4 regions of the Paenibacillus sp. MMS20-IR301 genome follow, and region 2 is predicted to be linked to each of the others. Evidence: riboswitches for the same ligand, from Rfam matches in the RefSeq annotation. Region 2 holds a riboswitch; each other region holds the start of a gene.
What was found. A riboswitch is a leader RNA that binds a small molecule or an ion and turns the genes downstream of it on or off. The one in region 2 is predicted to bind cyclic di-GMP.

Region 1 (3,579 bases), 980 kb from region 2:
TGAACGAGGGGTTACAGGACCGCCTTGAAAAATACGGATTATCGCTTTATATGATACGCATTACGCTCGCTGCTTCACTCTCCTGGGTGGCGGTGCACAGCCTTTACGGGGACCATTATCTGTACTTTGCACCGCTGGCGGCAATTCTGATTACCCAGAGCAGTGTTAAAGCTTCCCTCGAAAAAGGCGCCTACCGGCTGCTGGGCATTGTGCTCGGCGGGATCGTCAGCCTGATTGTCGGCCGCTTCTTCGATGTAGGCGCGCTCTCCATTCTGCTGATGCTGCTGCTCGGCATAGGCGTAGCCACCGCGTGCCGGATTAATATCCAGGCTGTGTCGCAGGTCGGCGTAACCTCCGTTCTGGCGCTTACCTTCTATCATGATGGGTATATTGTCTGGAGAGTCGCCGAAACGCTAATCGGCGTGCTGATCGCCTTAGCCATAAATATGATTATCGTTCCGCCCAAAGGGTTCGTCAAGGTCAAGAGCTTGGCACTTGAAGGCAGTCTCCTTCTGTCTGATGCCTTAAGCGGCCTGACCGCCGGCAGCCGGGGTACCGCATCAGCCCCTGCAGCGCTTAAGCAGTCCGGTGAGCTGCTGGCAAAGAGTGACCGGCTGCAGAAGGAGCTGCATTACACGCTGTCCCATTTCCCGTGCCGCAAAGAGCTGGGTGCTTTATCACAGGCCACATCCCATCTCGGCAGGATACACGCATACGTTAAGGGTATTGCCGAGGAGATCGCTCTGCTGCCGGCACATTATGCTGCAGCAGACTGGATGATTGAGGTTGTGACGGCTACTGCGGACTGCATTGCTTTATACGGTACCCGGACACTGTCAGATGCTGAGTGCGGACGCTCCCTTCCAGAGAGCCTGCGCCGTGCCCGTGATGTACAGCTGGCCTGGTTCGCTGAACTGCAGGGGGAGTGCCCGCTCGCCGCATTCCGTGATCTCGGGGCAGTCTTCTCCCATCTGAACCGGATTCTTGAAGAGATTGAACGTGCTGATTACGCGGCAGTCTCAGCTGCCGCCCAGCCGGCCAAGGCCAATACAGCGCGCGCTGTGCGCTTTCTGCAAAAGGGACTCTCTCATAAGCTATAAGCTTGGGGGGTGTCCCTTTTTTTACATTCAGCCGGGATTTCACTGGATACCGTTACCATTATAACCAAATCTCCTATATGCTGTAAGCTCTGGTAAAGCCTATTTTTTTGCGCCCTGGCAATGCATATTTTAAGATTATTAATAAATTGGCAGAATTGAGTTGAAAAATAGCTTCTTAAGTACTAGAATTAAGCTTGTTTGCAGAAGTTTCTGTTACACCCAGAAACCAGTTATGATCTTTTTTGTCGATAACAGTCGATTCGAAATTGCCTCATGCTGAGTGTATATCATTGATCTATTTCTAAAGGCAAACTTTCCGAAAGGTTAGGACGCAAAGCCATGGGCCTAAAAGCGCAGATATGCCGCGTTTACGGTCGCCAGGCTGCCAATAGAGACCACGTAAGCCAGCTGCGGCCAAGAAGGCGTTCCCGGGCTTTATGATGCTCTTTTCTGTACGAATGCCATTGATTATACGAAAAGCGAGGTTAAGAACATGCCCCAGCAGTTCATTGATCCATCCCGGTTTGAATTCATGGAATCCCTGATGCTTGAACGTAACGGCTTCCTGGATTCATTCTCTGCAGAAGGCCTGGCCCCCAGCGGGACCAACGGAGATAAGAACGGAATTATTCTTGTGCAGAACAATCAGGTCTTTGTCACCCCGCCGCTGCTTGGCGGCAAGCCCGCCAGAATCTCAGCGGTTCCCCCTGTAGTTCTGAAGCTCAACTGGAAGACGATAACGGAACCTACCGAGGTGACCTCGGCAGATCATATTACCTGGGAGATCTGCGAGAAGCCGCAGTATCAGATTACCGTCTCTCCTGATAAGCTCAAGGTGCATTCCACTTTATACCGCGTGGAGAAGTATGCCTGGAATCTGGTTAATTGCCCCGCCTCCTTCGAGGCTGCAGTCCGGGCTGAGCCTAACCGGGCAATGCTGCTGTCCACGCTCACCATAGAAAAGATTCTCTCTGCTCTGGACAACCCTGTTATACTGCGTAATCTTAATATTCCTGCCCTGTACGCAGAGCTGGACAACCCTACATATCTTCCCGTCTGTATTGCCGAAGGAAGAGCCCCCCGGCCCGGCAGGGCATCACGGCTGGTATTGTCTCTTCCGGAGCATACGCATGCAGGAAACGGAATGCTGCTTGAGCAAGAAGCCGCGGAAACAGCAAGCCTGCTGGATTACCTCAGGTTTCCGGGCGCCCCTTTCGCGTGGGAGGGAGAGGCATTTGCCCGCAAGCTGCCGCCCGAAGAAGGAATTCCCGGATTCGACGTAGATGGAAGCGTGCTGCCGCCGCCTTCGCCGCAGGATTTCCCTTTCACAGGGGGACAGGCTGCCCGGCTCCTTCAGGACGGAGGCATCGCCGCTCTGCGGTCCGGCAGGCCGCGGATCTGCGGCAGCACCGGCAGTGCCCAGACCTGCGATATGCCGGCAAGCCTCCTGCTCACCAAAGAGCTGGCAGCGGAGTCTACGGATATTATGTTCGCCGGTGACATTATTGTTCCGGCTTCCATCAGTGGCCCCCTGCGGATTGAAGCGTTAGGAAATGTCTATATTTACGGCAGCATCCGGCAATCCACAATTACGGCCACCGGAAGCATATATATAAGCGGTGAGGCTATAGACTCCTGCCTCTACGCAGGTCAGGCCGGAGTGGAGCAGAACCGTCTGCACAGCTTCTCCAAGCTGCTTGCGGCAGAAGCAGCGGCCCTGCAGGAGGCTGCCCGTCAGTTGGCCAAGAATGTGGAATCCCGCCAGCAGTCTGTTAAATACGGCCTGGTTGTTATGCTGCTGCTGGAGGATAAGTTCAGCCATATTGATCCTCTGGTCAGTGATCTGCAGTCCGCCCTGCTCTCCATGAACCCTGCCTTCCAGCTCAGCGCAGAGCGGCTTAAGCATATGCTGGAGGTATTCTCTCATCCGGGACAATTCACAGAATTCATTACAGACAGTGTCCTCACCACCTTCTGCAGTCTGCTTCATAACCTCTCAGACAGCATTACGCAGCTCTATGAGGAATATGCTGTCATTGACATTGCCCGCTTACAGGGCAATGTCCAGCAATCCGGCGGCCGGCTGATCCAGCGGGAGCTGCAGCATCTGTAATGACGCAATATACCGGCTTTCAGAGTTTGTTACATAACATAAACGGCTGCAGTCCCGCCAGGCGGGGCTGCAGCCGTTTATTCTGTCAGTGCGTCCTGGCCAGCCTGACATTGACCAGAATAATGCTGCCCACGATCAGCAGCATGCCGATCACCAGATTCAGTGTAATCTGCTCATGCAGCAGAACCACACTTGAACCGATTGAGATCAGCGGAATCAGGAAGGTGAACGAGCCCACCTTGCCGGCTTCGCCTTCATTGATCAGCTTGAAGTAGACCATCCACCCCAGCGCGATTACAAAGACCGCGATGAATAACGTATTTACAATAAATGCCGGACTCCAGGTAATATCCCCCCAGCTCTCGG
Region 2 (3,579 bases):
GATCCTCATAAGCAGAGTTGCGGCGCATAATGCCTGCATTCTTGTTCTTAGGCTGCATGGAGAGCGGAATGAACACCATGAACCCGCCTGTTTCGTCCTGCAGCTCGCGGATTTGCAGCATATGGCGGATGCGGTCCTCGCGGGACTCAATGGAGCCGTACAGCATCGTGGTATGGGTCTTCATCCCCATCTGATGCGCTGTCCGGTGAACCTCCAGATATTCCTCGACATTCGCTTTGTCGACACGCATTTTTTTGCGGTACTGGTCAGACAGGATCTCAGCCCCGCCTCCGGTGAGTGTCTTCAGTCCGGCAGCGCGCAGCTGCTCCAGCACCTCGCGGATGCTGAGCCCGCTGATGCGGGTGAAGAAGTCGATTTCAGCGGCAGTATAAGCCTTAAGCGTAACTTCAGGGAAGCGCTCATGTAAGGCTCTTAGTGAATCAACATAATACTGGAAGGGTACATGATCATTATGACCCCCGACAATATGGAACTCCCGCACGCCGGGATGGATATGCTGCTCGACATATTGCACCATTTCCTGGCCGGAAAGGGTATAGGCGCCTTCTTCGCCCTCATCCTTGCGGAAATTGCAGAAGGCGCAGCGGGATTCGCAGACATTGGTGAAGTAGAGGCTCATATTTTCAATAAAATAAACTTTATTGCCGTTTTTACGCTGGTTAACCTCTCCCGCCAGCTGTCCGATCGTTAACAAATCGTTGCTCTCATATAAATAAACGCCATCTTCCAAATTTAATCTTTCTCCGCCGCGGACCTTCTCAATGATGTTCGCCATCCGGGCATCCATGTGTGGTGTTATAATAGTAGACATATGATTTCCTCCTGAAGGTAGGCGAGGCGAATGCATCGCAGAATCTTGTGCTAAAAACTAAGCCGGAAACGGTCTCCGTGACAAATTTCCGAATTTTTGCGTATAGCGCTTTACCTATTATAAACCTCTCCCGGGGGGTGAGCAACCGCTGGCAAAGACAGGATAATCCGCTGTAAAGCGCAAATCCGGAGAGTGTTTGTGACTTGAGGGTAAGGGAATAGTGGAGTATACTTAGTTTAAATCAGAATAAAGCTAGGATATACCTCATATTTACCCGTTTCTTAGCTGAATCGTTAGATTGTTACTTACAGCCTGAAGGCTGCTTGATACAAGGGCGTTAGAAGAGGCTGAACCATTTCAATTAGAGGAGGACAATCATGATTACAATCAGTGATACTGCAGCAGTACAATTGAAAGCTATGCTGGCTGAACAGGAAGTGCCGGATATGTTTCTCCGCCTGGGCGTAACAGAGGGGGGCTGCAGCGGCTTCTCCTACGCTATGGGCTTCGACGACAACGAGACTGAGCAGGATGTGTACATGGATGTTGCAGGCCTTAAGGTTATCGTAAGTAAAGATGATATCCGTTACCTGAACGGCCTTGAGATCGACTTCGAGGAATCGGGCATGACGGGCGGCTTCACCATCAATAACCCGAACGCCAGCGCCACCTGCGGCTGTGGTTCGTCGTTCCGTACGAAGGAAGAGGCGGGCAATCCGGCAGCGGAGCCTTGCTGATAGGCAAGTTCGACAACTTCTGAAATTAATGTTATACAATGATAAATTACCTCCTGAAATTGTGTTGATGCTCAGCACAAATTCGGGAGGTTTTTTTATGGAGCAGCAGGGTTTTGAAGAGACCAATTTTGAAATGGAAATATGCGCACTTCTGCATAACATGCGAAATTCCCGGGTTTTGCATCCGTTTTTCGTAAGTTTTCATGTTTTTATTGAAAAAATAGATAAAATACGACAATGTTCACAATAACGACGATATCTTCCTTTATAACTTTAGGGTATTATTACCATGCAGAGAATAGATTGTATATAGAGTTATGTAATGTTATTCGCAATAAAGACTATTTGAATTACCAAAGGCAAACCTGTACGAAAGTCAGGGACGCAAAGCCACGGGCCTTACATTACTGCATCTCACGATGCTGGATTATGGCAGCCGGGCCGCTTTTTCCGGTGGTTTTTTTGCGTTTTTTTGTTTGAAGAATGGAGTGGAGGGAATTTATGGGCAGGAACAAAAAATTTCTGGTTAAGCTGCTGTGTCTGCTGCTGGTAAGCCAGCTGGGGACGTCCTTCATAGGGGGGACAGCAATGAAAGTTTTGGCTCAGGGGGATACATTGAAAATTCATTTTCAGCCCCTTCATGGTTCAGTTCCTGCGGGATATATAGCTGACTATGGGGACATCTATGCTGCAAGGAATGGTCATGAGTATGGCTGGAATAAGGATCACACTACGGCAACAGTAACAAGAAGTACATACCGGGATTCATATAACAACGTATCTGCAACAGAAAGTACATACAGTGACAATATTCATGACACGTTAACGCGAATCAGCCCTGGTGGAGAGTGGGAGATTCAGGTGGATAACGGTAATTATGAAGTAGCTGTAACAGTAGGGGATGCTGTATATGACAGTAAGAATGCACTTGCTGTGGAAGGAACGGAATTTTGGAGCGATATGAACCTGAAGGCTGGAGAGCATGCGACCCGGTCAAAGATTGTAACAGTCACAGACGGGAAACTTACAGTGAGCCAGATTGACGGTCCAGATGTAGAGACGGCACTGAATACGGTAGAGATTACACTGGTGAATATGTTTACTCCGGTAATTTCACCTCCGAGGATCGGACTTCCCGCTGAGCAGAACAAGATTGCCGGGAACAAGGTTCTAATGTCCGGCACAATGATAAATGTACATAGTGCACCGCCGTATACATATGTAAATGGATTACGGGAAGAAATCTCCCGGCACATGAGTGAACAGGTTGCAGGCATCAGCGAGCAGGTACAGCAGTATGAGCATGCTGCAACTGTGGTGAACGGATCAGATGCTGCTGCTATACAGCAGAAGATTCTCTCAGAAACACAGAGTCCTGCTGTCATCAGATCCGGACACTTAAATCTGGAAGCGAGCGTTACCTTCGGAAGTCCGGATAAGCCGGTAATCCTCATCGTTGACGGGATCAATTCGAATCAGAATTTAACTATCACAGTCTATGGATCATTAATTCTGCGCGGCGGGCTTAATGCGAATGCACCCTTGACTGTTCAAATCATGAATAGCAGCAATACTGTACCGGATGGAAATCTGTGGGTACAGGGGGCTTTTCAACTGAATAATAACTTAAAGTTCCATGTGGATAATGAACTGTATGCCGGCTCACTGACTTATAACGGAGGAACCCTTCAGATTGAGGCCAAACGTGTACTGGTACAGGGCAATATGAATATCAACACTAATGTAACCATGAACATAGAAGAAGAGATGTCGGCAGGAGAGATCGTCTCTAATAATCTATTAGCTAATCTGAATGTTAAGAAAGGCGATTTGTTTGTTCGTGATAACGTCAGTGTAAATAATAATTTGAATATTACTACGGGAGGCTTGTTTGCTGTAGGCGGCAATCTGATTACCAATCAAAGACCGCAGATTCATACAGGAAATGGTACGGAAGGGCAGACCCTGCTGAAATATGTCCTATCGGGTCTGAAAGCGGAATATTTCAGC
Region 3 (3,579 bases), 2.0 Mb from region 2:
GAGCAGCATGACCAGTGTAGAGATCCCTACGGATACCGGTGACTTCCGGCTGATTGACCGTAAAGTCTGTGATGTGCTGCGCGGCCTGAAGGAGAAAAACCGGTACGTCCGGGGACTGGTGAGCTGGGTCGGGTTCCGCCAGACGATGGTGGAATATGTGCGTGAGGAGCGCTTCGCCGGGGAAACGAAATACCCGCTGAAGAAAATGATCCGCTTTGCGCTCGACGGAATCACTTCCTTTTCTCATAAACCGCTCAAGATTGCGTCGTATATCGGTTTCTTCTTGTCCTTCTCCAGTTTCCTTTATCTGATCTTTGTATTATTCCAGAAGCTCTTTACCTCCTGGACGGTAGCGGGCTGGGCTTCCATAGTAGGGGTGAATCTGCTCTTTAACGGGATTGTGCTGATGCTGCTGGGAGTAATCGGTGAATATATCGGGCGGATTTATGATGAATCCAAGGACAGACCGCTCTATATCGTACGCGAGACCAAAGGATACGACAATGAGGAAGCCGTAGATACCCGGAAGGAAAGCGATTATGCCAGATAAGCTTTGGAGTGCAGGGTTTATCCAGTTCCTGAAATTCAACGCCGTCGGCCTGCTGAATACGCTGATTGATTTCGCCGTATTTACGCTGCTGCATGCATTAGGGATGCTGAACACCCCTGCACAGATTATTTCCTACAGCGCCGGTACAGCCAACAGCTTTTTCTGGAATAAAAAAGTGACCTTTCGTGACACGGACCGGGGCAGCAAAAACAGCTTTGACCGGATGCAGCTTGTCAAATTTATTGTGCTGAATCTGGCCGTCCTGGGGATTTCGGTGCTGCTGATACATCTGCTGACTGAAACATTTGGTATTCAGGTTCTTATAGCGAAGGTGCTTGTTACGTTTGTTACGGTAATCATCAATTTTTTTGGCAACCGTAAATGGGTGTTTTGAGCTAATATATTATAGATCTTTATTACGGAGGCGATTATCATGCGGAAGTTATCCTATTTGATTATACTTGCCGGGGTTCTGGTTATGCTCTATCCCAAAGGAAGCGAATGGTACAATGACCGTCAGCAGCAGAAGCTGCTGGAAGAGGCCGAGCAGGCTTATAGTGAAATCACTCCGGCGGATACTAATCCGGATACGAATTTGAGTGAGTCCTACGCCGAGGTTACCCAGCTGCTGGCAGATGAATCTGCCCAGGAAGAGGCTGCGCCTACAGCAGCTCCTGAAATTGAACTCGGCGGAAAAATAACCGCCATCATCCAGATTGACAGTATTGATCTGAAGCTGCCTGTCCTTGAAGGTGCGACCAAGGCCAATATGAAGCATGCTGCTGCGCACATGAAGGAGACGGCAGCAATCGGCTCAGTTGGCAATGCTGCAATTGCAGCCCATAGAGCAAGAACAGCGGGAAGGCTGTTCAATAGATTAAATGAAGTAGGCATTGGTGACGATATCATTATTACAACAAGCGGGCAGAAGTACGAATATGTAGTATATGATGTTTCTGTCGTGGAGCCTACCGATGTATCGGTGCTTGAGGGGAATAAAGAGGATAAGATTCTTACCCTCATTACTTGTGATCCGCTGGTGAACCCGACGCACCGGCTGATTATCCATGCCAAATTAACCTGATTCATCTGCCTTGATGACAGCAACAGACAAAAACCTAAAAAAACTATTAAATTTTTATGTAAATCTAGTAATTTAGGTCTTGATAATAGAAATAGATATGGTAAGATGTAACTATCAAAGCTAATACACGATAACGGCAAACCTATCGAAAGGTAGGGACGCAAAGCTAAAGGGCCTTCCCGTAAGGATGGCAGCCAGCTACCGAATGAAGAAGCTTTTTTTGTTTGTTCTTTATGTAAATCTATTGATTTTTTGGTAGAATTTAGAGCAGATAAAGCTTATACGATAACGGCAAACCTATCGAAAGGTAGGGACGCAAAGCTAAAGGGCCTTCCCGTAAGGATGGCAGCCAGCTACCGAAAGGGGTTTTATCAATGAAAAAGTTCTATATGATGTTAGTTACATTGTTCGTATTGGTTACAACGGTGCAGGTTGGTACAGTCCAAGCGGCTGAGGCAGATACAAGCTGGTTAAAAGTCGGACAATTGGATCAAGGCGTTGTCGGCGTTTCCTATAATGTTCCTAAAGACAAGAAGATCAAAGTCATGATTACTAAAGACAGCACTAGCTACACTTACAACCTGTATGCTTCCAAACCAAGTGAGACTTTCCCGTTGCAACAAGGTAACGGCACTTACAAGGTTTCCGTGCTTGAGAATACTACCGGTAACAAATATAAAGTAGTTTCTTCCGATACAGTAGATCTTAACCTGAGCGACACTAACGCTGTATACCTGAGCTCTGTTCAGAATGTTAAATGGAATTCTACTGATAAGGCAGTCCTGAAAGCAGCACAATTGACACAAGGTCTGACTACAGATGAAGCTAAAGTGAAAGCTATCTATGACTATGTTGTTGCTAACGTGAAATATGATTACACATTGGCTGCTAATGTATCTACTGATTACATTCCTAATAACGATAACACTCTGGCAACCCTTAAAGGGATCTGCTACGATTACGCTTCCCTGTTTGCTACTATGCTTCGCAGCGAAGGTATCCCAACTAAACTGGTTATGGGGAACACAAGTTATGTTTCTTCCTACCACGCTTGGAATGAAGTGCTGCTTAACGGCAAATGGGTAATTATTGATACTACTGTTGATGCAGGTCTGGCTAAGAACAGCAAAACTTCTGATCTGGTTAAAGTAGCAAGCAAATATACTGCAGCTAAGTTCTACTAAGAATAGCTGTACTCATACAATTGATAGATTTATTCGCGAATAACCCGCTTAATTATTAAGCGGGTTATTTTTATTTTGCTAAAGGGTTGCTTTTTAGTAGAGAGATAGGTTATTATAAATGAGCGTTGTTGGAGCGGGAAAGTTGATTTGGAAATGACTTAAAAAAGTGGTTTCAAAAAAAGACTTGCTTTACTCGAACGAACGTGATATATTATAAGAGTTGCTGGTGACGAGATAATCGCCGCTGACAACGAGTTTGATCTTTGAAAACTGAACAACGAGTGAGTATCGGAATTCACTTATGTGATTCCAAAACAGAGAATGTAAATTCTCGTCAGATGTTTCAAAATGAGCAATCGCTCTTTTCAATACAAATTGGAGAGTTTGATCCTGGCTCAGGACGAACGCTGGCGGCGTGCCTAATACATGCAAGTCGAGCGGAGTATTTCCTTCGGGAAATGCTTAGCGGCGGACGGGTGAGTAACACGTAGGCAACCTGCCCTCAAGACTGGGATAACTACCGGAAACGGTAGCTAATACCGGATAATTTCTTTTTTCTCATGGGAGAAGAATGAAAGGCGGAGCAATCTGCCGCTTGAGGATGGGCCTGCGGCGCATTAGCTAGTTGGTGAGGTAACGGCTCACCAAGGCGACGATGCGTAGCCGACCTGAGAGGGTGAACGGCCACACTGGGACTGAGACACGGCCCAGACTCCTACGGGAGGCAGCAGTAGGGAATCTTCCGCAATGGGCGAAAGCCT
Region 4 (3,579 bases), 1.9 Mb from region 2:
ACCGACAGTCAAACCTACATCAACGCCGAAGCCTACACCAACGCCGACGATAGCACCAACGCCAACACCGACAGCTGCACCGACGCCAACGCCGACGATAGCACCAACGCCAACACCGACAGCACCGACGCCAACGCCAACAATTGCACCAACGCCAACACCGACGATAGCACCAACGCCAACACCGACGATAGCACCAACGCCAACACCAACAGCCGCACCGACGCCAACGCCAACGATAGCACCAACGCCAACGCCGACGATAGCACCAACGCCAACACCAACAGCAGCACCGACGCCAACGCCAACAATTGCACCAACGCCAACACCAACAGCCGCACCGACGCCAACGCCAACGATAGCACCAACGCCAACGCCGACGATAGCACCAACGCCAACACCGACGATAGCACCAACGCCAACACCAACAGCCGCACCGACGCCAACGCCGACGATAGCACCAACGCCAACACCAACAGCCGTACCGACGCCAACGCCGACGATAGCACCAACGCCAACACCAACAGCCGCACCGACGCCAACTCCGACGATAGCACCAACGCCAACCCGACAGCCGCAGCCAACGTACGACACCAACGCCGACGATAGCACCAACAGCACCAACACCCAACACCGACAATCGCACCAACGCCAACGGTAGCACCGACGCCAACCCCAGAACCGACACCAACGGTAGCACCAACGCCAACCCCAGAGCCGACACCAACGGTAGCACCAACGCCAACCCCAGAGCCGACACCAACGGTAACACCAACCCCAACCCCAGAACCGACACCAACACCCAACGCCAACCCCAGACCGACACCACACACCAACGCCAACCCCAGAACACCGAACACCCCAGAACCGACACCAACACCAACACCGACACCGACACCAACACCGACACCGACACCGACACCGACACCGACACCGACACCGACACCGACACCGACACCGACACCGACACCGACACCGACACCGACACCGACACCGACACCGACACCAACACCGACACCAACGCCGACACCGACACCGACACCGACACCAACGCCGACGCCGACACCGACACCAACGCCGACACCAACACCAACACCAACACCAACACCGACACCAACACCGACACCAGCGCCAACAGCGCCGCCAACACCGACGCCGACACCAGCGCCAACAGCACCGCCAACACCGACGCCGACACCAGCGCCAACAGCACCGCCAACACCAACGCCGACGCCAGCGCCAACAGCCCCGCCAACTGCAGTAACAACACCGGCTCCAATAACACCGCCATTTATTTTTGCCACACCAACACCGACGCCGGTAATCCCGGTTGTAATAATCGTCGATGATCCTCTGCCTTTGGGTCCAGTAGCAACTGCGGTGCCATCAGCCACACCTAAACCGGCCGTGGCAACACCAGCACCAACCGCAACGCCGATGGTGACCATCATTGATGAAGAGATGCCCCTAGGCAGTGTCCCGGCCGTAGCAACTTTACCGAAGACCGGTGAATCAAGTCCATTCCCTTATTATTTGGCAGGAGTAATGCTTGCGGGATTAGGGATATTCCTCGGTAGAAAATCAAGATCAGGGAAACGTAAATAAACTAAAGAGTTAGGCTCTTCCCGAAAAAGCTGGCGGTATCACCGCTGAACGGGACAGGGGCTGCTTGGGGAGAAGACGTCCTCCCGCAGGCAGCTCTTTTTTATGTGGATAGATGCTGCATAAGCTTACTCGGAACGGTGTGGTATAATTTTTGCAATATTTCCTGCGGAAGCTGAATACGTTAGAAGAACTGCAATCAATACAAGAAGGGCTGGAATCCTATCTTGATTTACTTAAATTTGCGATATTTAAAAATAGTTCTTTTAGCGCAGTTTCAAAAAAGCATGATCGTTTATTGCGGAGTATGAAAAGAAGAAGGGAGATTAGGGAGAAAACTGCTGCATTTGGCGTTAAATCCTTGTATAGTGCTGCATTGGGAGATTTTAAGGGGGAAATAATTCAAAAATTCACAAAGGAATTAATTGACAACAGGCAGAGGGAGCAGATAAACTGAAAATAGTTCCAGAGTAACGAATGTCATAGACTTTTCACTGTAGATATGATTTAGTGCATAATTTCACAACATAATAACTTACTCACGTATAAAAGCAAACCGTACGAAAGTGCGGGACGCAAAGTCAAGGAATCTAAAGCGCCTGACAGCGCCATGATCGTCCGGCTGCCGTAAAGAGCATACTCTCTTTCCGGCGGCCTTTTTTTGTTATATGAAACAAGGCATTTATTATATTAACTGTGAGGTGAGCCTGTATGATCCGGTTCAGTAAGTTTAAGCGTCTTATCGTGTTAGGTCTTATATCTGTTTTGGTTGTAGGTGGCAGCGGAATAACTCTACTTGGCAATATTTCAGTAAAAGCCGAAGGAGCTTCTTTGCCTGGTAATGCTTCTAAGTATAACGTGTTCATATTGGGCAGCTATGAAGGCATGCACAGTGATGTGGAAGGCAGATTAGCCGCGGGCGGAAATGTAAATTTAAAAGAAGGCTATTCAGTTGGGCACAGTCTGACTAGTCAAGAAACGAAGGAAGCTTACTCACTTATCGCTGGTGGCGATTTGAATTATTCGCAGGGGGAGACCGTTGGTGATGTAGTGTACGGAGAGCATTACACCGGAAACGGCGGTCCTCGCGGAGGTACAGGAACATTGCAGCTCAAAAAGAATGTCATAGATTTCGCGGCCGAGTTCAGCTTATTACGTAATAAATCGGAACAGCTAGCCGCCGTCTCCGCTAACGGGACTACAACGGATAATGGCAGCCTTACTCTTACAGGTAAAAATTCCGGTGTGAATGTATTTACAGTAGACGGCAGCAAGCTATCCAGTGCTCATGGTCTGAGTATTGATATTCCTGAAGGCTCGACAGCCATAATTAATATTTCCGGATCTACAGTTTCTATGAAGAACATGGGCGTCTGGATAAATGGTAAAAGCAGCACAGCCCAGGCTACAAAAGTGTTATATAACTTCAGTCAGGCAACCAGCGTGCAGATTGAAGGCATAGGTGTATTGGGAACTGTATTTGCACCGCTAGCTTCCATTAACTTCAACAATGCTCAAATTAACGGCAATGTAATTGGAGCTTCATTCTCTGGATCAGGGGAATCTCACCACTATCCATATACAGGTCAAGATCCATCTACACCAACGCCGACACCAACAGCAACGCCGACAGCGACACCAACGGCAACGCCGACAGCGACACCAACGGCAACGCCGACAGCGACACCAACAGCAACGCCGACAGCGACACCAACGGCAACGCCGACAGCGACACCAACGGCAACGCCGACAGCAACACCAACGGCAACGCCGACAGCGACACCAACGGCAACGCCGACAGCGACACCAACGGCAACGCCGACAGCAACGCCGACAGCAACACCAACGGCAACGCCGACAGCGACACCAACAGCAACGCCGACAGCGACACCAACGGCAACGCCGACAGCAACGCCGACAGCGACACCGACGGCAACACCTACAGCGACACCAACGGCAACGCCAACAGCAACGCCG

Region 1: linked by a shared signal. The riboswitch ahead of LOS79_RS26430 (flagellar assembly protein A) and the one ahead of LOS79_RS30720 (fibronectin type III domain-containing protein) in region 2 are both predicted to bind cyclic di-GMP.
Region 3: linked by a shared signal. The riboswitch ahead of LOS79_RS21710 (transglutaminase-like domain-containing protein) and the one ahead of LOS79_RS30720 (fibronectin type III domain-containing protein) in region 2 are both predicted to bind cyclic di-GMP.
Region 4: linked by a shared signal. The riboswitch ahead of LOS79_RS22505 (choice-of-anchor A family protein) and the one ahead of LOS79_RS30720 (fibronectin type III domain-containing protein) in region 2 are both predicted to bind cyclic di-GMP.

Annotation. Positions count from the first base shown of each region.
Region 1 is NZ_CP135275.1:6,157,082-6,160,660, reverse strand. It holds gene LOS79_RS26435 (FUSC family protein) at 1-1,100, shown strand, start outside; cyclic di-GMP riboswitch class I at 1,397-1,490, shown strand; gene LOS79_RS26430 (flagellar assembly protein A) at 1,594-3,213, shown strand; gene LOS79_RS26425 (DMT family transporter) at 3,299-3,579, opposite strand, start outside.
Region 2 is NZ_CP135275.1:7,139,415-7,142,993, forward strand. It holds gene mqnE (aminofutalosine synthase MqnE) at 1-832, opposite strand, end outside; gene LOS79_RS30715 (HesB/IscA family protein) at 1,210-1,569, shown strand; cyclic di-GMP riboswitch class I at 1,918-2,018, shown strand; gene LOS79_RS30720 (fibronectin type III domain-containing protein) at 2,071-3,579, shown strand, end outside.
Region 3 is NZ_CP135275.1:5,092,270-5,095,848, reverse strand. It holds gene LOS79_RS21725 (glycosyltransferase family 2 protein) at 1-550, shown strand, start outside; gene LOS79_RS21720 (GtrA family protein) at 540-944, shown strand; gene LOS79_RS21715 (class D sortase) at 984-1,634, shown strand; cyclic di-GMP riboswitch class I at 1,760-1,840, shown strand; cyclic di-GMP riboswitch class I at 1,915-1,995, shown strand; gene LOS79_RS21710 (transglutaminase-like domain-containing protein) at 2,009-2,818, shown strand; rRNA gene LOS79_RS21705 (16S ribosomal RNA) at 3,191-3,579, shown strand, end outside.
Region 4 is NZ_CP135275.1:5,276,137-5,279,715, reverse strand. It holds gene LOS79_RS22520 (hypothetical protein) at 1-609, shown strand, start outside; gene LOS79_RS22515 (LPXTG cell wall anchor domain-containing protein) at 1,438-1,605, shown strand; gene LOS79_RS22510 (hypothetical protein) at 1,910-2,059, shown strand; cyclic di-GMP riboswitch class I at 2,143-2,232, shown strand; gene LOS79_RS22505 (choice-of-anchor A family protein) at 2,314-3,579, shown strand, end outside.